DNA from 2 places in the Caloramator sp. E03 genome. Region 1 is predicted to be linked to the other one. Evidence: riboswitches for the same ligand, from Rfam matches in the RefSeq annotation. Region 1 holds a riboswitch; the other holds the start of a gene.
What was found. Region 1 has a riboswitch for lysine ahead of FDN13_RS12970 (aspartate kinase). Riboswitches for the same ligand answer to the same signal wherever they lie in the genome.
Positions count from the first base shown of each region.

Region 2: it holds a riboswitch for lysine, as region 1 does, so the genes downstream of both, FDN13_RS11370 (Na+/H+ antiporter NhaC family protein) here and FDN13_RS12970 (aspartate kinase) in region 1, are expected to answer to the same signal.

Region 1 is NZ_CP040093.1:2,730,540-2,742,171, forward strand. It holds gene FDN13_RS12935 (M15 family metallopeptidase) at 1-6, shown strand, start outside; gene FDN13_RS12940 (zinc-ribbon domain-containing protein) at 41-217, opposite strand; gene FDN13_RS12945 (IS1634 family transposase) at 581-2,293, shown strand; gene FDN13_RS12950 (M42 family metallopeptidase) at 2,438-3,478, opposite strand; gene FDN13_RS12955 (hypothetical protein) at 3,540-3,791, opposite strand; gene tyrS (tyrosine--tRNA ligase) at 3,801-5,018, opposite strand; gene FDN13_RS12965 (cation diffusion facilitator family transporter) at 5,099-6,262, opposite strand; lysine riboswitch at 6,591-6,754, shown strand; gene FDN13_RS12970 (aspartate kinase) at 6,820-8,010, shown strand; gene FDN13_RS12975 (polysaccharide deacetylase family protein) at 8,089-9,171, shown strand; gene FDN13_RS12980 (DUF445 family protein) at 9,348-10,814, shown strand; gene FDN13_RS12985 (NlpC/P60 family protein) at 10,911-11,632, opposite strand, start outside.
Region 2 is NZ_CP040093.1:2,363,392-2,375,023, reverse strand. It holds gene FDN13_RS11390 (peptidoglycan-binding protein) at 1-466, opposite strand, end outside; gene FDN13_RS11385 (PIG-L deacetylase family protein) at 646-2,052, shown strand; gene FDN13_RS11380 (hypothetical protein) at 2,078-2,554, opposite strand; gene FDN13_RS11375 (ArsB/NhaD family transporter) at 2,569-3,843, opposite strand; gene FDN13_RS11370 (Na+/H+ antiporter NhaC family protein) at 4,033-5,778, opposite strand; lysine riboswitch at 5,886-6,061, opposite strand; gene FDN13_RS11365 (phosphodiester glycosidase family protein) at 6,281-7,396, shown strand; gene FDN13_RS11360 (pyridoxamine 5'-phosphate oxidase family protein) at 7,685-8,152, opposite strand; gene FDN13_RS11355 (CDIF630_02480 family spore surface protein) at 8,394-8,555, shown strand; gene FDN13_RS11350 (gamma carbonic anhydrase family protein) at 8,591-9,091, opposite strand; gene nifJ (pyruvate:ferredoxin (flavodoxin) oxidoreductase) at 9,197-11,632, opposite strand, start outside.

The sequences.
Region 1 (11,632 bases):
AAATAAAAAGCTCCCCAAAATGGGAGCTAATTTTGCGATATTACTTTCTGAAGGATCTGTTTTCGTTATTTCTTCTTTGTTGCTTTCTTGCTTTTCTGCATTCTGGGCATCTTAATGGTTCGTTTTCAAAACCTTTTTCCTTGTAGAAAGCCTGCTCGCCTTCTGTGAATATAAATTCTTTTCCGCAATCTTTGCATACTAATGTTTTGTCTGCCATTTTACAAACCTCCTAAATTTGGGATTAGGGATTTAACGACTCAAAGACTCATACTCCCAAATTAAGGAGGATAGGGTCTAAGTTGGTTAAATCTCTATTAATTTTTACTTTATAAGTATAGCATAATATTTATATATAATCAATGGTCAAATTAAAATTTTAAGAGTTTAAATATAAATATTCAGCAAGTAACTTTGTAGTATTTAATATAGCATCTCGGGTCTTTGACAGTTGCAAGACAAAAAAAGTGCCTTAAAGCCTTGATATAGGCTTATTTTTTTGTCAAATTTTAAATTTTTATAGTGCACAATGTGTAACAATGTGTTATAATATAGATATAAATATATGAAGAGATGTGAAAAAATGAGATTACAAATTGTTAAATCAAAAAATGCAGCATCCTTATACGTAGTTAAATCTGTTTATGAAAAAGGCAATCGTACTTCAAAAGTAGTTGAGAAGCTTGGCACTTATGATGAACTTTTAAAAAAACTAAACGGACAAGACCCTATAGAATGGGGGAAGAGGTACGTTGAAGAGTTAAATAGAAAAGAAAAAGAAGAGAAAAGAGAAATATTAGTAAAATACTCGCCTGTTAAACAAATTAACAAAGACGAACAGCATACTTTTAATGGTAGTTACTTGTTTTTACAAAAAATATATAACGAGCTTGGGCTGCAAAATATCTGTAAAAATATTTCGGATAAACATAAATTTAATTTTAATCTAAATTCAATACTATCAAGATTAATTTATGCAAGAATTATTTATCCATCATCTAAGCTTGCTACATACGAACTATCAAAAAAATTTATTGAGCAGCCTGATTTTGAGCTTCAGCATATTTATAGAGCTTTAGAAGTAATTTCAGAAGAAACAGATTTTATTCAGTCAGAATTATATAAGAACAGTCTTAAAGTTTGCAATCGTAATAAAGGAGTTCTCTATTATGACTGCACCAACTATTTCTTTGAAATTGAACAGGAAGAAGGATTAAAACAGTATGGAGTATCGAAGGAACATAGACCCAATCCAATTGTTCAAATGGGACTTTTCATGGATGGAGACGGCATCCCCCTTGCATTTTGTATAAACAAAGGTAATACTAATGAACAAGTAACTTTAAAACCTTTAGAGCAAAAAATTATATCCGAATTTGGGCTTTCAAAATTTATCATTTGTACAGATGCAGGGCTTGCATCTACAGCAAACAGAAAATTTAATAATATACAAAATCGAGCTTTTATTACTACACAATCTATTAAAAAATTAAAATCACATTTAAAAGAATGGGCGTTAGACCCCAAAGGATGGCATCTTAGCGATTCAGACAAAGTATATAATTTAAACGAAATTAACGAAGAAGCAGATATTAATAAAATTTTTTATAAGGAACGCTGGATAAAAGAAGACGGGCTTGAACAAAAACTTATTGTAACATTTTCCTTGAAATATAGAAACTATCAAAGAACTATAAGAGGTAACCAAATAGAGAGAGCTCAAGAGGTTATTGATACCAATCCTACAAAATTGAAGAAATGTAATGCTAATGATTACAAACGCTTTATTTCAAAGACTCACTACACACCTGACGGTGAAGTAGCTGAAAAAGAATTATACAGCATTAATGCTGATTTAATAGCACAAGAGGCAATGTATGATGGTTTTTACGCAGTATGTACAAATATAAGTGATGATGCTGCCGCAATTATAAAAATTAATAGAAGGCGTTGGGAAATAGAAGAGTCCTTCCGTATTATGAAATCAGAGTTTAAGGCAAGACCAGTATATTTAAGAAGAGATGATAGAATAAAAGCGCATTTTACAACTTGTTTCATTTCCCTGATGATATATAGGCTATTAGAAAAAAAGCTTTCAGAAAAATATACGTGTAGCGATATTATATCAGGACTTAGAGAAATGAATTTTTATGAGATTAAGAATGAGGGCTATATTCCAATATATACAAGGACTGATTTTACAGATGATTTACATGACAAATTTGGCTTTAGAACGGATTATCAAATAATTAATATGAAACAAATGAAGAAAATTTTTAAAGACACGAAAAAATAAAAAACATTGTTCACTTTTTTGAAAAGTATAAAAGCCTGAGAGCCCTTGATATTCAATGGTTCTACAGGCTTTTTGCTTCTCGCAACTGTCAAAGATGAGAGTATAGCATAATATTTATATATAATCAATGGTCAAATTAAAATTTTAAGAGTTTAAATATAAATATTCAGCAAGTAACTTTGTAGTATTTAATATAGCATCTTTATGTGTTCTTTCATAGCCATGGGATGCAAATACTCCAGGACCAATAAGAGCGGTTTTTATATCATAACCAGAACGAAGTGCTGTACTTGCATCAGAACCATAATGAGGATAAATATCTATTCTATAATCTATGCTTTTTTCTTTGCAGAGGTTTACTAATTTGCATCTTAAGCTATAATCATAAGGTCCGTGGGAGTCCTTTGCACATATACAAACAGAATATTCACTTGAGTTTTGTCCTTCTCCAGGAGCCCCCATATCAACAGCGATAAACTCAACAGTGTTTTCAGGAATAGATGCGGCAGCTCCATGGCCTACCTCTTCGTAGTTAGTAAAATAAAAGTTGGTAGTGTAAGGGAGAGGTATATTATTTTCGACTATATATTTAATAGTTCCAAGTAGTATACCTGCACTTGCTTTATCATCAAGATGCCTTGATTTTATAAAACCACTTTTTGTTATCTGGGTTCTTGTATCAAAAAATATAAAATCTCCAATTTCTATTCCAAGGTTAACTACATCTTTATCGTCATTAACCTTTTCATCTATTATAATTTCCATGTTTTCAAGTTTTCTTTCAATCTGTCCAGCATCGCTATGTATATGAACTGATGGTTTAGTAGTTACAACTGTACCTGTATATTGTTTTCCATCGCATGTTTCTATGATACAATTTTCACCTTCTATTGAATTGAGCATATATCCGCCTATTTTGTCAAAGCTTATTCTACCGTTGTTTTTAATTTTTTTTACCATGGCTCCAAGAGTATCAATGTGAGCTGAGACTGTTCTTTGGTATTTAGAGTTTTTACCTTCAATAGTTGCAATAAGTGAACCTTTGTTTGTAATAGTGTAGTTTATGCATAATTCTTTAACTATTTTTTCAATATAACTTATTGCCTTGTTAGTATATCCACTGGGACTTGGTATGTTAGAAAGATTTACAATGTTATCCAAAATATAATTTAAATATTCATTCAAAATTATCACCTCAACTTAATTTACATTTAAAGTTTTAGCTTTAAAGGAAAGAGGCAAAGAGTTACTTCTTTGCCTCGACTTTGAATTCAAAACTCATGTCTATTCCTCCGGCAGCTACCTTTTCAACAAGAAGTTGCAGTTCCATTGGATTATTAATCTTTGCATGTATAATATAACAATCAGATTTCATATCATCATTAAGCACTTTCTTCTCTCTATAGTATTTAATATTGCTTTCTTTAAGCTCTTCTTCAATCATATCTATATCTTCTTTATATAAAGAAGACATAGTTGCTTTTATATAATCAAACATTTTCTCACCTTACTTAATAACAATTTGATTGTAGGTTTTCTTGCCTTTTCTAACAAGTATTTTTCCGTCTTTAAACATTTTATCATCTGCAATAGTGTCTATATCGGTTATCTTTTCATCATTTACGTATAATCCACCCTGCTGAATGAGACGTTTAGCTTCACCCTTTGAAGGTACAATAGAGGCTTCAAGAAGAATATCAACAAGCTTTGAACCTATAAAATCCTTTGGAATAGTTGAAGTTGGAATATTTTCAAGATTTCCTCCTGATTCAAATAATGCTTCAGCAGCCTTTTTGGCCTTCTCAGCTTCTTCCTGCCCATGTACTATTTTTGTAATTTCATAAGCAAGAATCTTTTTAGCTTCATTTATCTCTTTATCTTTTAATGCTCCAAGCCTTCTAACTTCATCCATTGGAAGAAACGTTAAAAGAGCAAGACACTTTTCAACGTCAGCGTCATTAATGTTCCTCCAATATTGATAGAAATCATAAGGTGATGTTTTTTCAGGGTCAAGCCAAACAGCACCCTTTTCAGTTTTTCCCATTTTCTTTCCTTCGCTTGTTGTAAGAAGGGTGAAAGTCATACCATAAGCAGGTTTAGATTCTTTTTTGCGTATGAGTTCAACACCAGCTATAATGTTAGACCACTGGTCATCTCCACCAAGCTGCATAATGCAACCATATCTTCTGTTAAGTTCAAGGAAATCATATCCTTGCATTAACATATAGTTAAATTCAAGAAAAGTTAGTCCCCTTTCAAGTCTTTGTTTTACTGATTCTGCTGTAAGCATTCTGTTTACAGAAAAATGGACTCCTATCTCTCTTAAAAATTCTACATAGTTAAGATTTAAGAGCCAATCAGCATTATTTGCCATAATCGCTTTATCGTCAGAAAAGTCAATAAACTTCTGCATCTGCTTTTTAAAACATTCAGCGTTTTGGTCTATTGTTTCTTTGCTTAGCATTTTTCTCATATCTGTTTTACCAGTAGGATCTCCAACCATTGCTGTTCCACCACCGAGTAAGGCAATGGGTCTATGACCAGCCTTTTGCATATGGGACATTACCATAAGCTGAAGAAAGTGGCCTACATGAAGGCTATCTGCAGTAGGATCAAAACCTATATAAAAAGTTACTCTTTCTTTTTCAAGAAGCTCTTTTATTTCATCCTCATGGGTAAGTTGTGCAATATATCCTCTTTCCTTTAAGACATCAAAAACAGACATTTACAAAACCTCCTGATATGTATATATAATATTTCAGTATATTTTACCAGATAATTATTTAACTTTCAAATATACATTTCTTATGGATTATAATTTCTGTCTATGTGTATTTTAATATTGTATTGGGAATGCACTTTTTTGATTTTATTTACTATTTCATGTTTAAGTTTTTCTTCATCTTCTTTTTTTACTTCTTGAGAAACTACCACATCAAATAATATGTTTTTATATTCACCATCTCCTACAAATCTGAAATCATGAAATGAAAGTATTTGAGGGAAAGACTTAATAACTTCCTCAATTTCCTTTTTTGTTTCTTTTATCTTTTCATCATCTACATTTACGGGATCCTGATGTATCACAAGTAATATATCAAGTTTTTTAGAGATTTCATTTTCTGCCCTATCAATTATCTCATGGGCCTCCATTATAGGTATGTTTGAAGGGATTTCAGCATGGATAGATGCCATATATTTATTTGCACCATAGCTGTGGATTATAAGATCATGGGTTCCTATTATATTATCATAGCTTAAAACTTCTTTAACTATTGCTTTGACAAGCTCAGGATCAGGCGCTTCCCCAAGTAATGGACTTATTGTATCTTTGGTTAAATTATATCCGGCAAAAAGAATGAATATTGAAACTATAAATCCTATATATCCATCAATGGGGAAAGAAATATATTTTGATAGCAAAAGGGACAATGCAACTGTAGATGTAATTATGACATCACTGAAGCTATCAAGGGAAGTTGCATTTAATGTACCAGAAGATATATTTGAGTTGAGCTTTTTATAAAAAGTTCCGAGCCAAAACTTTATGCTTACTGATAAAATAAGTATTAAAAAAGGTATAAGCTCAAATTTTAGCCTTACAGGATGAAGTATTCTATCTACTGAATCTCTAACGAACTGAAAACCTACAAGTAAGACCATAAAGGAAACAATAAGACCTGCTATATATTCTCCTCTTCCATGTCCAAATGGGTGATCTTTATCTGCAGGTTTATCGGCTATTTTAAAACCTATTATAGTTATAATAGAGGAACCTGTATCAGAAAGGTTATTAAAGGCATCAGCTGTTATTGCAATACTATTTAGCAATGTTCCTATTATAAATTTTATTAAAAATAAAATAATGTTAACTGATATACCTACTATTCCACCGACATATCCGTATATCTGGCGATTATGTTTTTTAGATTCAGGTATAAACTTTTTAATTATCCAGTTGCTAAACATGCAATCACCTCATTTGACTTATTATAAAATATTATAACATATTGTTAACAATAATAAACAATATTACCTGCCGCAAAAGTGATTATTATTTTATATAGATATTAATTATTGATATATAAATAAGTTTGGACTAAGGGTATTAAGAATTACTTAACAAAATAGCAGAAGAGTAAGGAGGAGTTTAGTAAGGATATAAAATGTTTTGAAATAAGGCTTTAAACTTATGAAGCCCTATATTATAATATAGTTAATAAAATGTTAAGAAAATGAATAATTAATACTTGTAATGTATAAATATCTATGATATTATTTCAATAATACTATAAAAACCTCAAGTAGAGGTGCTGCAATTATGAGTAACCTGTGGAGCTGGCTGCAAAGAAGCAGGAGAAAGGAATTGTGGCCGAAGGGGATAGGTGCCAAACTATCTAACCTGGCATTATGTAGAATATGCATAATGCTGTCACCTTTTGGTGGAGAGCTACAGGGGTTGTTTAAGTGCATTCAAGCAGCTTAGGCAAGTCCTAGCTGCATATTTTTTTTGTTGGAGGTGTGTTATGAGTATAATTGTACAAAAATATGGAGGAAGTTCAGTTGCAACGATTGAAAAGATTAAAAAGGTTGCAGATAGCGTTATTGAAAAGTATAAAGAGGGTAATAAGGTCGTTGTTGTTGTATCAGCTATGGGTGATACTACTGATGATCTTATAGCAATGGCAAAAAAGATATCCAATAATCCCGATAAAAGGGAATTAGATGCACTACTTTCTACCGGTGAAATGGTTTCAAGTTCTCTTTTATCGATGGCGATAATCGATAAAGGATTTCAAGCTGTATCTTATAATGCTTTCCAAATACAGCTTAAAACTGATGGAACTTATGGTAAATCTCTTATTAAAGAGATTGATACAAAAATTATCGAAAAATCCCTTGATGAGGGGAAAATAGTAGTTGTTGCAGGATTCCAAGGTATTTCAAACGATGGGGATATAACAACTTTGGGGAGAGGAGGTTCAGATACTACTGCAGTTGCTTTAGCTGTAAAGCTTGGAGGTGTATGTGAAATATATACTGATGTTGATGGAATTTATAGTGTAGATCCAAGAATTTATAATAAAGCTAAAAAGCTTGAAAAAATAAGCTACGAGGAAATGCTTGAACTTTCAAGCCTTGGAGCACAGGTTATGCATTCAAGATCTGTGGAGTTGGGGCAAAAATATGATATACCAATTTATGTAGGATTAAGCTGTAGTGATATTAAAGGAACATATATAATGGAGGTAAATGATATGGAGAGCAAACCAATTACAGGTATAGCAGTATCCGATGATGATATTGCAATAACAATACAAAATGTTAAATATGATATAAATCTTTTATCACAAATTTTTGAAACTATTGCTGCAAAAAAGATAAACGTTGATATGATAAGCCAGACATCTCCAATTGATAATCATGTAAATATTTCTTTTACTATTCCTAAAAATGATAAAAGTGAATGTATAGATGTATTAAATGGATTTGGGTGTAAAAACCTTATCGTAGATGAAAATATTACAAAATTTTCAGTTGTTGGAATAGGAATGAAGACAACATCTGGAGTTGCAGCAAAGCTTTTTAAAATTTTTTCAACTAATAAAATAGAAGTTAAGATGATAACTACGTCTGAAATAAGAATTACATGTGCAATAAACAATTATGACAAAACAAAGGCAGTTAAGCTTGTTGCAGAGGAATTTAATTTATAACATTAATGTAGAATTATATCAAATAGTGCAAAAAAATGATATAATATATTTGCAACATAATTGATTGGAGGATTTTAAATGGGTAAAAGATTAATAAAAATTGTTGCAATAATTATATCATCAGCACTAATAACATCTTGTACGATAAAAACGGTGGCTAGAACTAATACTAATAGTATAGAAATTGATAATAAAAACAAAAGTGAAATTATAGAAACCAAGGAAAATGACAGTAAAAAAATGGACAAGACTTATTCTAGTTCTGTAAAACCCAATGAGCTTGGAAAGATAATGATTCTTATGTATCATGATATAGGTGAAAAAGAAGGGGAATGGGTAAGAACTCCAGAAAACTTTAAAAAGGATCTTGAAACTTTATATGAAAAAGGATACAGGTTAATAAGCATAAAGGATTATATAAATAACAATATAGATATACCTGAAGGTACGACACCAGTAATATTAACCTTTGATGATGGTACATTAGGACAGTTTAATATGATAAAAGAAAATGGAGAATATAGGGTCGATAATACTTGTGCTGTTGGCATACTGGAAGATTTTTATAAGTTACATCCCGATTTTGGTCTTAAAGCAACTTTCTATGTTTATTATCCTGTACCATTTAGGCAAAAAGAGTTAATTGAAAAGAAGTTTAGATATTTAATTGATAATGGAATGGATATTGGAAATCATACCTATAATCATGAAAACCTAAGAAAACTAAATACTGCTGGCATTCAGGAGTCATTAGGCAAAAATGTTATGAATACTAAAAAGTATCTTCCTGATTATGAAGTGGACAGTTTAGCTCTTCCTTATGGAATAAAACCTAAAGATAATAGCCTTATTGAATATGTTATTAAAGGTGAATATAAAAATACAATATACAATAACAAAATAGTGCTTTTAGTTGGTTCAAACCCTGCCTATCCTATATATCATATAAAAACAAAACCTGATGCTATTCCAAGGATTAGAGCAAGTGAGATGGATACTTATGGTACAGGCCTTTATGACTGGCTTGATTATTTTGATAAACATCCTGAAGAAAAATTTATAAGTGATGGAAATGCTAATATTATAAGCGTACCAGCAGATAAACAAAATGAGATTTATAAGGATAAAGTAAACGGAAAAGAAATTGTACTTATTAAATAAAATTTATTTTAACATAACATATATTGTTTAAATATTAAGTATTCCCATATACTTCTAATATAAAAAATTAGACGGTATATGGGATTGCTTTTGAATTATAATAATTATAATTTTGCTTTTTCAATTTTTTATTCTATAATGTTTATGTATTTTTAACTTAGGAAGAGGTGCTTGATGTGAAATTAATTATACCTGGATTAGTAGGAGCTTTAATAGGATATATAACTAATTATCTTGCTATTAAAATGTTATTTAGGCCTTATAATGAAGTTAGAGTTTTTGGACTACAAATTCCATTTACTCCCGGACTTATACCAAAGGAAAAGAAGAGAATTGCAAAAAGTATTGGAAAAACTGTTGGCAGTCATCTTTTAACCTCTGATTTAATTATTGAAACCTTATATAGTAAGAGAGTCAATGATGAAATCCAAGGCTACTTAAAAAAGAAATTTTACTTAATAAAAAATAGTAATAAAAATATAAAAGATGTAATAGAAGATTTTGGATTGAAGCTTGATAAAATTGAAAACAATTTAAGTCTTATGCTTTCAGATTTTTTGATAAGGACAATTAGGGGTCAATTTTCAAGGGAAAAGATAAAATATATAATTGAAAAATATATAATAAGTAGGTTTGATAATATAGTTAGTATTACTATTTTTGATAATATAATTGACAATATTGATAGGATTTTTGAAGATGCTACTTTAAGGAATAATATAAAATCTAAGGTTGGTGAATGGATTACAATTTTAAAAGATGATGAAAAGCTTTTGATTCAAGTGATTCCAGTTGAAATTACAAATAAAATTAAAAGGATGATTTATGAAAATGGAGAAAAAGAATCTCAATTTGTACTTGAAATCATAAGAAAACAAGAAGTAAGGGATGAAATAAAAGAGTATATATCAAATATAATTGAACTAAATCTTGGAAAGTTTGCAGCTATGCTAATACCCTTAAACAACATATCAGAGAGGATTTTAATTTCTTTTGAAGTTTTCTTACAAAATCCTGATAATTATTCAAAAGTATCTACTTTTTTTGAAAATATAGCAGATATGTTACTTGAAATAAAAATATCAGATATTATAACTTATTTTCCTGATAAATCAATTGATAAAGCTATTGATTATATTTTTGAAAAGCCTTTAAAATTTATTTTAACTGATGAAAACAAAAATGTGTTTAAAGAATATATAAGGTCTTTAGTTGATTCAAATAAAATTGGAATAAGCAAAAGCCTAAGCGATTATTTATGTAGTTTTATAGAAGCGGAAATAAGTTCTAATGACTTTAGCAATGTTATAGGCAAGATTAGTAGTTATACTATAAATTATGTTGTAAATATACCTTTTTCTCAGTTGCTGTTAAATATGAAATTTAGTACTTTAAAAAACTTTAAAGAATTTATACAACTGCATTTTGGAGAATTTATTAAAGATAAAGCTTTATCAATTATTGAGCTTGTTGATATACCCTGTATTATTGAAGATAGGATAAATAGTTTCGATCCTAAGTTTGCAGAGCAGATAATAATTGAAGTAGCAAATAAAGAGCTTTCTGCTATAACTTGGCTTGGAGCATTACTTGGCGGAATTATGGGACTTATTACACCACTGCTAAATAGCTTATTACAATAAAAATTTTAGCCCATATATTTCTAAGCTGATTTAGGGTATTTTTTAGAAAATGAAATCATCTTAGTAATAAATGGGCTATTTTTATTAATAAAAATTTTATGGTATTCTTCTTGCACGGTTATAGTCACTTCTTGTAAGAGGAGATATTTTAACTACATCACCAGTTCTTGGTGCATGAATAAAACAGTTATCACCAACATATATTCCTACATGGTGTATTGGATTACCAAAGAACACAAGATCTCCCGGCTTTAATTGATCTCTTGAAACAGGTATACCTTGTGTAGCCTGATCCCTTGATACTCTATAAAGTGTTTTTCCAAAATGAGCAAAGACATATTTAGTGAAACCAGAACAGTCAAAGCCACTAGGTGTTTCGCCACCCCAGACATATCTTACTCCAAGAAATTTCATAGCATAGGCTACAACAGCTTCACCACTATAGTTTGCAGTACTTGTTCCTGCATATTTTTTTTGAAGAGCAGCAATTTGCTTCTTTGTAAGCTCTATATCCTTTTGATATTGTGCTATTCTTGAAGCATAATATCTTTTCTTTTGTTCAAGCTGAGTTATAAGCCTTTGTTGTTCGCTTTTTTTATTGTTTAAAGCTTCAAGTTTCTTTTGGTTTTCGGATTTTAATGATGATAACTTATTTTTTTCATTTACAAGTTTTTCTTTTTCAATTGTTATTTTTTTCTTTTTATTTATTAAATCAGTTATAAGATTATTATCATAAACTATTATTTTTTTTATCATATCAAATCGAGCAAGAAAATCGCTAAGACTTTTAGAATTTAAAAGTATATATAAATACCCAA
Region 2 (11,632 bases), 370 kb from region 1:
TATTATATTTTTCAATTCTTATCTGTGTACCATACTGTACGTCTTTATAAATTTCAAGCATATCTTTGTTTAAAAGCTTTATACAACCTAATATTGCATTATTATTTATTTTAAATGCATGATTTTCTCCATGTATGATGTAATATCCCCAACCTGTATTAATTATTATGCCAAAACTGTGATTCCAAACATATTTACCGTTAACAGCCCAGTTTCCTTCGGGAAATGAAGAGTATGCCATGCAATCTTTTATTATATATGACTTAGTAATTTTATTATCATATAGTACATATATTTTACCTGTATACTCATCTATAAGCAAGCTAATATTTTTTACTGGTTTTAGTACTTCAATACTTCTTTTTTGTTTTAATACACTATTGCTTTCTAAAAAAGTAAATGTCCCGCCAATTGCAACAAGTATACACATACTTATTATTACAAAAAGCAAAGCCACTCTTCTCATCCCATCCCCCCTTACATATTAATATATGCTCTTTATTGCAAAATAGAAGTTAACTCTCTAAAGTATAGCTATTTAGAATTATTTTAAATAAATTCAATATTTATCAAAAAATACTTAAATATATAATGTTATAATAACTATATATTAAGAAATTCTATTTTATGCTACTGGTGATTTGAATGAAGATAAGCTTAAAGAAATTCATCTCATATATAACGTTACTTATAATCACATTTTGCATTTTATTTTTATCAAGGGAATTTATTTCAAATTATTTTGCAAAAGTTAATTTAAACGAGCTTAATATAAACTTCAATAACAAAAAGTTGTTAATTATAGCACCTCATAATGATGACGAATCTCTTGGTGCGTGTATGCTTATTAAAAAAGCAATTATGGAGCATGGAAAAGTCAATGTTGTATTTATAACTAACGGAGATGGATTTAAAAAAGCAGCTATAATTAACAATCTAAAAATTCGAATTAAACCATTAGACTATATAAAATTTGGATATGAAAGGCAAAAAGAAAGCATCAAAGCATTGGGTATTGTTGGAGTTAGCCAAAATGACATTATTTTTTTGGGGTATCCTGATGGGGGAATTGACAATCTATGGATGAACAACTGGGATAATAAAAACCCTTATACAAGTCCCTATACTCACTGCAACAAATCCCCATACTCTAACTGCTATAATAAATCAGCAATTTACTGTGGAGAAGATTTAGCAAAAGATATTGAAGAGATTATACAGGATTATAAACCTGACTATATAGTATTTCCTCATGCCAATGACCGGCACCCTGATCACTGGGCAACCTACTGCTTTGTAAAATACGCACTCACTGATTTAAAATATAATGCCAAGGAGATTTTATACCTTGTTCATAGAGGAGATTGGCCAGCTCCTTTAAAAAAGGATACTTCAATAAACCTTATACCTCCAGCTAAACTCATCAATACAGGCACAATTTGGTATAAGCTAAGTTTAAATAATGATGAAATAGAATTAAAAGAGAAAATTATTCATTCATATAAAACACAAATAAAAGCACTTGCTCCTTTGATGAATGCTTTTATAAGGAAAAACGAACTTTTTGGGGAGCTTGATAATAAAGATATGGTTACATTTGAAAATGATGATTCTAAAATTATTCCGAACAAAAATAATAAAATAATATATGACCCTACACAGGATGAAATTAAGCTCAATATAAGCAAAAGCTCTGATATAAAAGGAGTATATGCCGAAATATCAAATCAAGATAACCTTCATATATTTTTAGAAACAACCAGAAACATAAACAGATATATAACTTATAATTTCAATATATTCTTTTTTAACAACGAAGTTAAAAGGCTGAACATTTCTATATACAATAATAGGATGATATTAAAAACAAAATCTAAATTGTCCATAGTAAATACTAATGGAATATCTTTTACTAAAAAAGGTCATTTAATTCACATAGTTATAAGTAAAAATATCATTAACGAATTTAAACATATTTTTATTAATGTAAATACTTCATTTAAAGGAGAAATTCTTGATAATACTGCATGGACAATGGTTGATATAAAATAGCCCTGCAAAACTTTGCAGGGCTATTTTATAAGCTTTCAGGATCTTTTTTAAAATATACTCTTTTATCTGGGATTGCATTATCAGATATCTTCTTTTTAACTATATCTATTTGCTTAAGTAAATCATCAAAAACATTTTCATCAACTTTATAGTATAAAAATAAATCCTCTAAATTTCTTGCCGCCTCAAGTATTTTTATATTTATATCTAAAAACTTATCAAATTTCCCACTTTTAATTACATTCTCAAATTGTTCAACATCAATCTTAATCATTTCTACAACATCTTTTAAATTTTCAAATACACCAGCACTCATTGGATAGGGTTTTATTCTTTGAAGGAAGTATTTATTCTTAAGGTTTATATTATATGTATAAGTTATTTCATATCCATCTTTATTAAACTTTACAAAGCATTGCTTTCCTAAAAAGCATGTAACTTCAGCCCCCATCTGCCTCAGCATCATCTCATGCATAGTTTCTTTTACATCAATATCTTTCATAATTCAACCCCTCCCTATCTTAATTGAAAGATTAATAAATAAATAGTTGATATTATTATAGAAAATATCATTATTGGAAAACCTATTTTCATAAAATCTTTAAAGGTTATTTTATAACCCTCTTTTTCCATAACCCCAACTGTTACAACATTTGCTGAAGCACCAATTAAGGTTCCGTTGCCTCCAAGACATGCTCCAAGGGATAATGCCCACCACAGCGGAGTTATATTTATATGGGATATTGCCCCAAGACCTTTTATAAGAGGAATCATAGTTGCAACAAAGGGTATGTTGTCAAGAAAGGCTGAAAGAATCGCAGAGGACCAAAGTATTATTATTCCCGTTAAAGTTAAATTACCCTTTGTTAAGTTTACAACTGCCTTTGCAAGTATATCTATTATTCCAACCTCTTCAAGAGTTCCTACTATTATAAAAAGGGATATGAAGAAAAATATAGTAGGCCATTCTATTTCAACTAATATTTCATCAACTTCAATTCCGCTTATTAAAAGTAGTACAGCAGCACCAGTTAGAGCAACAGTTGAAGATTCATATTTTAAATGCTCATGCATAAAAAATCCAAGTATTATAAAGCCTAAAACAATAAGGCTTTTATATAAAAGCTTTTTATCTGTAATAGCCTTTAATTCGTCAAGCTCCATAATCTGTTTTTTTAGTTTATCATCCACTATAAGTTCATTTTTATATATCCTTCTTATAATTATAACACTAAGCAGAAGAATAATAAAAGTTACAGGAAAAAGATTTGTTATAAAATTTAGAAAACTAAGGCCTGCCTCAGAACCAATCATTATATTAGGAGGGTCTCCAATTAAAGTTCCAGTACCTCCAATATTAGATGCTAAAACTTCAGACATTATAAATGGTATTGGAGTGATTTTAAGAAGTTTTGAAATAACAAGAGTTATTGGAATCATAAGAAGTATTGTGGTAACGTTATCTAAAAATGCTGATAATAATCCTGTCATAACTCCAAAGAGAATTATTATCCTCATAGGCTCTCCCTTTGCAATTTTTGCCGTTTTAATTGCTATGTATTGGAATAGCCCTGTCCTTTTTATTATTCCTACAACTATCATCATTCCTACAAGTACCCCAACGGTTGTATAATCTATAAAACTAACTGCATTTTTTTCATTTATTAATCTTATTATAAGAAGAAACATTGCCCCTATCATAGCTGCAACAGTTCTATTTATTTTTTCGCTTACTATAAATATAAATGTAATTATAAACACTGCAATTGTTACAATCTGTGTAAAGCTCAAAATATCACTCCATTCTATCTAATTTTCTGCAATATTTAATTTGTTCGATTAGATACTTTTTTATTACAATTTATACACCACCTTTTTAAGACTAACAAAAAAATATTATACTACAATACGACATTATTTGGCAAAATTTTATATTAAACTTTTAAAATGAGGAATAAAAAAAGCCCTACTGGGCTTTTTTTATTCCTCAACAGGTGCTTCTATAACCTTTTCTAAAACATCCTCTTCAACTGGTTTTCCAACAAAGTATACCAAAAGACCTGTTATAGCAATTGAAAAAGGTAAAACGACATAAACAGGAATTCCAAGTCCTACTGGTATATATCCAAATAGTACTGTTACAATTGCTACTGCTATTGAATACCAAAGCTGGGTTTTAGTATGATCCATGTGGTCGCAGGCTGAACCCATTGACGATAGTATTGTTGTATCGGATATAGGTGAGCAGTGATCACCGAATATTGCCCCGGTCAAAACTGCCCCGGCACACATTACAACATAAGACTGGTCAGGGGATATAGCATGGGCAAGGGGTATTGCAAGGGGCATTAATATTCCCATCGTTCCGTATGAAGTGCCTGTTGCAAAGGATATTATAGAGCCCATTATAAATATAATCGCTGGAAGTGAGAACTTTGGAATAGCATCAGATAATATTGAAGTTAAGAATCTTGCTGTTCCAAGTTCCTTTATAACTCCGCTAAGTGACCATGCAAGAAGAAGTATAACCCCTGTTATGATAAGGGATTTCATACCCTGAATCCATGTGTCTATTGCTTCATTTAAAGTAAACATCTTCTTAGATATTCCCATAATCATTGCAACTATGCAGGCAAACAGTGCAGACTGGAAGAGAACAACACTGGCATCTGATGCACCAAAGGCTTCTCTTATAGCGTTAAAGGATGTTGGAGCTGTTGTCAATAGATTTATAAGCTCCTTATCTTCTCCTGCCATTATCGCATTATATCCATTGTAATAAAATCCTGCAAAGGCACCTATAATTAGAACACCTATTGGAATAATCGCATTCCATACACTAAGCTTTATTCCTTCCTTTGGTTCAAGACCTGTAGCTTCAGCTGATACCATTGGCTTTGCATCATCTGACAAAACCTTTCCCTCAAGTCTTGCTCTTCTCTCAGCTTTAAGCATAGGCCCAAATTCCCTTAAAAAGAGAGCTGTAAAAGCAATAAACATTAGTATTAAAATATTATAAAATCTGTAAGGAATTGTTGAAACAAATATACCATAAGCATTTACATCTTGGCCAATTCCTGCATAAGCATCTTTAATTAAGCTTATCTCATATCCTACCCAAGTAGATATAAGAGCAATACCAGCAATAGGTGCTGCTGTTGCATCAACTATGAATGCAAGTTTTTCTCTTGAAATTTTAAGTTTATCTGTAACAGGTCTCATAATAGGACCAACAATAAGAGAATTAGCATAATCATCAAAGAAAACAAGTATACCTAAAAGCCATGTTATAAGCTGTGCACTCGTTGGTGTTTTGGCTTTTTTAGCAAGGCTTTCAGCAATTGCCCTTGCTCCTCCCATTTTAGATACTAAAGCTATAAGCCCTCCAATTGCAAGACATTGAAGTATTATACCTGCATTCCATGGATCAGCAAGGCTTGAAAGAATCCTTCCAACAAACATTAAAAAAGCCTGGAAGAGTGCATTAAATACATTATTCCCGCTTATATTTAATAAAAACGTTCCAGAAAGTACACCTATTGTAAGAGATAAAACAACGTTTTTAGTTATAAAAGCAAGTACTATTGAAATAAGAGGTGGAAGAAGCGTTAATGCTCCAAACTTTTGTGCATTTTCAGCAGCAGGATTGCCCTCTGCAAAGGCTAAAGTCACAGATAAAATTAAAAATAAGACTGTAAAGATGAGAACTTTGTTTTTTCTTTTCATTTTTCTCCCCCTTAAATAAAAATAATTTAAATTACGGAGGAGAGACCATCAAAACAAAAAAGCCCTGAGAATCACTCAAGGGCACAAACACACTAATGCATGCCTTTTTGAATGATAGCTCTCCACAAATAAAATTTGTGACAGTCCTGCATATATTCTATGCAGAACCAGCTATACAGCCTTAAAGCATCAGCTGTATGCTTCGGCGATATTTCCTTTCCTGAAGCCTCATCGTGCTTGCCTTAGCTACAGTACTCTTAAATACCGCACCTCTATCACCAATTTTCGTTTTTATCATTATACAATTTATTTTTTAAGAAATCAATAATAATTTATTAAAAAACAGTCTGGGAAATAATGTTTATTAAAGCTTTTTCTTTGATATCAATAAATTCAAATCATTTATATAATAAATTATAAATTTTTTTATTTTATTATTGATATAGCTTGTACATTAAAATAAAATATTAAACATGAGTATTAATTTCTATGGGTGATTAAAATGTTAGATACATCTTTTAATAATATGAATAATACACAATCTGTTATTTTAACGCGAAAGCAAAAAAGGTTACTTGAGATTGAAAAAAGAAAAAAAAGAAGAAAAAAGAAAATAACAAAACTTTTTCTTTTACTTATACTTTTGTTTTCTTGCTATATTAGTATTGTATTTTTAGATATTCCTTATATCTCTAAATTAAGAAATATATATATAGAAACCGCTATGACTACTGCTGACCACAAGTGGCTTGCCACTTTGTTTTTTCCTGATACAATAATAAGAAAAGTTATGAATAATAAAGTTACAAACAATAAAATAGTATCCGTTACAAAGATAAATAATAAGGAAACTACAAATGACATATTAAAGCAAAGTAATCTTAAGGTTGGAGATTTAGATTATGCAGGAAATGAGATAGTAGTAAATGATATTGAGCAAGGAATCATAATTTCAAAAGTTAAAGGAACAACTTTTCAAGGTAAAATTGCACTTATTGATGATCCATCAAGGGTTTTTATTGGAACAACTGATAGAAAAGGTAAATCAGGAAGATATATACTTGATTTTTTAGATATGTACAATGCTGTGCTTGGAATAAATGCCAGTGGTTTTAATGATCCAAATGGAAAAGGTAGTGGTGGCAGCATTGTTGGCCTTACCTATTCTAATGGTGAAAGCTGGGGAGAGTATACAAACGTCTATGGAGTTGTAGCTTTTGATAAGGATAACAGATTAATAGTAGGAGGAATTGAAGATTGGGATAAATATAACATTCGTGATGGTGCACAATTTTCTCCTGCATTAATAGTTAATGGTGAAATGGTAATAAAAGGTTCTGCAGGCTGGGGACTTCAGCCAAGAACCATAGTCGGTCAAAGAAAAGATGGAGTTGTAATGTTTCTTGTAATAGATGGAAGGCAGCCAGGCTATAGCCTTGGCGCAACTATGGAAGACTGTGCTAACGTTATGATGTCTTATGGTGCAGTTACTGCTGGGGCTTGTGATGGCGGTTCTTCATCGATTATGGCTTATGATGGCAAAATAATTACAAAATGTTCCTCACCTTCAAAGGTAGGAAGGCTTCTCCCTAATGCCTTTTTAGTAAAAAGAAAATAATAGATATTTTATAATATTACTGTTGGTTTTTGTTTAAAAAGATGATATTAAAAGTTGCCAAAATATAAGCTTTAGGCTATTATTAAGTCCCGTAAAGGATTCCTCTTAAACTTACTCATTTGGCTATGCAACTTTTGCTTTTTTTGTTTTCAAAAGTTTAAAAGCAAAAGTCGCTAAATCTTATGAAAGATGCCTTTTCAAAATCCTTTATGAATTTTTTCAAAGTTTCTATCACAAAAAGGATCTGCCTGCAATCTAATCATACAACAAAAATCTAATAACTTTAAATTATGCTTTTCTTTTTTTTCCTGATATATGCTCTATTTCTATTTTAAATACCTTAGTCTTATTCTTTGCTTTTTCTATATACTCAGCTCCCTCATTTATATAATCATTGCAGTATTTCTTTATAAGTTCAAAAAGTGCTTCTTCCTTTTCTTTTTCTTCTAATTCTTTTACTCTTCCAAATACAATTACGCTTTCATAAGCCATGCTGAATTTTTTTGAAATTATATCTGCCTTGCCTACAACACAGAAAGAAACTTTATTATTAAATTTAAAATTATCTATCTTTTTTCCTTCAACAGCACTATGAAAAAAAATATTGCCCTCTTTATATACATAGTTTACAGGTACTCCATAGGGATATCCATCTTCTCCTATAGTTGAAAGGACTCCAAAAATTCCTTCACTTAAAATTATTTTGCTTTCATTTTCTTCCATCTTTCTATCTTTACGTCTTAATTCTCTAAACATATTATCCTCCAGATTTTGTATTTTATTATATACTATCATAAAAGATTATGAATCTTCAATTATAATCTTATTTTTAAGTCAACACCCACGGACAGTTACTTATTATTTGTAATTAAAAAATAAAGATTAATAATCAATGTTTTTTAGTTAATTTTAAATATTATTTGTTACTGAAGTTATAAAAAAAATAATATGGGTTACTCTAATAATGATTTATATGTTTAGGATTGGAGGAATGCTTATGGCAAAAAATGAAAAACGTTTTAAAGTTCAGCCAATAGAAAAGCATACAACCGCAGCTTGGGCAAATGTCTCTGGTGTTAAACCTATTTCAAATGTTTCAATACCCGATGAACTTAATGTATCTGAAGCTAAAGAATGGGTAGAAACAAACGAAAAATAATTTTTAAAGCCTGTGCTTTAAAACACAGGCTTTCCTTATTTATATATTTTTGCAGTTTCAACATAGTGCATTGCATATTTTTTTATTTGATATATTTCATCTTTCGTAAGCTCTCTAATAATCTTTGCCGGTGAACCAAAGCATAAGGTATTAGGAGGTATTTTATAATTTTGAGTAACAAGGCTTCCTGCACCAATAATGCAATTTTCCCCTATTTCAGCACCATTTAAAATAATACTTCCCATTCCTATGATACAATTATTTCCAATATTACAACCATGTATTATACAATTGTGTCCCACTGTTACTTCATCTCCTATTTTAGCTGGATAATTTATATCTGTATGTACTGTGCAATTATCCTGTATGTTTGTATATTTTCCTATAGCTATTTCCTCTACATCTCCTCTTAATACAACGTTAAAAAATATACTGCTGCCCTCGTCTATTTTTACCTTTCCAATTATTGTACTATTTTCTGCAATGAAGCAACTGCTATGTATTTTAGGATAATCATCTTTAAATTTTATTATCATTTTTTCACTCCTCTTTTAATTTCATGTTTAATACTACTTTATTATAATTTTTTATATAAGCAAATTAAAGAGCTATGAAGAAAAACTCCATAGCCCTTTTTAAAATTAATATTTTTGCTCTGCAAAGCGCTTATATGTTTCAAACCTTTCCCTTGCATCTTCTTCAGCAGCTTTAAACAGCCTCTCTGCAATCTCTGGGAATACGTTCTTTAAAGAAGAATATCTTATTTCACCTTCTATAAAATCTCTAAATGATTCTGTAGGTTCTTTAGAATCAAGTATGAATGGATTTTTACCTTCATATTTTAGCATAGGATTGTATCTGTAAAGGTGCCAATATCCTGCTGCAACTGCTTTCTTTTGCTCTGCTATGCTCGTTCCCATCCCTGTTTTTATTCCATGATTTATACATGGAGAATAAGCTATTATAAGGGACGGTCCTTTATAATTTTCCGCTTCTACTATTGCTTTTATAGCCTGATTCATATTAGCACCTAATGCAATTTGAGCAACATATACATAGCCATAGCTCATTGCCATAAAGCCAAGATCCTTCTTTTTAATCTTTTTACCTGATGCTGCAAATTTTGCAATAGCACCGGTTGGAGTTGCTTTAGAGGACTGCCCTCCTGTATTTGAATAAACTTCAGTATCTAAAACTAAAATATTTACATCCTCTCCTGAAGCCAAAACATGATCAAGTCCTCCAAAGCCTATATCATAAGCCCATCCATCTCCACCTATAATCCACTGTGAACGTTTTACAAGAAAATCCTTTTTCTCAATTATTTCCTTAAGACTATCCTTTCCAGAATAATTGTGTTTTTCAAGTTCCTTTATTATCCTTGCTGCAGCCTCTTTAGATTTTTCGCCATCATCTTTAACTTCAAGCCACATTTTAAAGGCTTCCTTTAAATTATCGCTAATTGGAGCATCAAGGCACTTTCTTATAATATTTGCAATATGCTCTCTTATTTGCTTTACTCCAAGCCACATTCCAAGCCCAAACTCTGCATTATCTTCAAAGAGCGAGTTTGCCCAGGCTGGTCCTTTTCCTTCAAAGTTTACAGTATATGGAGTTGAAGGAGCACTACCACTATATATAGAAGAACACCCTGTTGCATTTGCAATCATCATTCTATCTCCAAAAAGCTGGGTTATAAGTTTTACATAAGGAGTTTCTCCACAGCCCGGACATGCACCATTAAATTCAAAGAGAGGCTTTGCAAACTGGCTTCCCTTTACAGTATATTTATCAACCTTATCATCTTTAGGCTTTACCTTTGCTGCAAACTCCCAATTTTCAGATTGTGCCTTAATCTGCTCCTCTGCCATTTTCATTACAATAGCTTTTCCTGGTGCCGGACAAACATCTGCACAGCTCCCACAACCTGTACAGTCAAGAGGGCTTACCTGTATCCTGTAATGTAATCCTTCAAGTCCTTTCCCAACTGCAGGTTTTGTTTCAAAGGTCTGTGGTTTTGTCTTCATCTCCTCTTCATCTAAAAGAATTGGCCTTATAGTAGCATGAGGGCAAACATAAGCACATTGATTACACTGAATACACTTATCCATTTGCCACTCAGGTATCATGACAGCTATGCCACGCTTTTCATAAGCTGCCGTACCGTTTGGGAAAGTACCGTCTTCAATGCCGTTAAATGCACTAACAGGAAGATTATCTCCTTCAAGTTTTGCCATTGGTATTTGTATATTTTTTATAAAATCTGGAACATTTTCAATGGGCTTTTCTTCTTCTTTAGCCTCTGCCCAATGGTTAGGTACGTTAACTTTTACAAGAGCTTCTATTCCTTTATCAACTGCTTCACAGTTCATATCAACTATCTTCTGACCTTTTTTGCCATAGGTTTTGCTTATTGAATCTTTAAGGTATTTTACCGCATCTTCAACTGGTATTACGTTTGCAAGCTTAAAGAATGCAGATTGCATTATCATATTTATTCTATTTCCAAGTCCTATTTCCCTTGCTATCGACACTGCATCTATTATATAAAAGTTGATATTATTTGTGGCAATATACCTTTTTATTGAAGCCGGCAGTTTTTCATCAAGCTCTTCTACCCTAAATGGGCAGTTAAGTACAAAGGTACCTCCCTTTTTAAGGCCCTTTAATATCTCATAATGATATATAAAGGATACATTATGGCATGCAATATAATCAGCATCATATACAAGATAAGGTGATTTAATAGGCTTTTTACCAAACCTTAAATGGGATACTGTAGTTCCACCAGATTTTTTACTATCATAAGAAAAATATGCCTGAGCATAAAGGTTTGTATTGTCACCAATTATTTTAACGGCACTCTTATTAGCACCAACAGTTCCATCGGAACCAAGTCCCCAGAACTTACAGCTTATTGTTCCTTGTGGTGTTGTATCTATAATCTGCCCTTCATCAAGAGATGTATTGGTAACATCGTCTTTAATTCCAATAGTAAAACCATCTTTAGGATTGCTACTCTTTAAATTTTCAAAAACAGATAGAATTTGTGATGGCCTTGTATCCTTTGAGCCAAG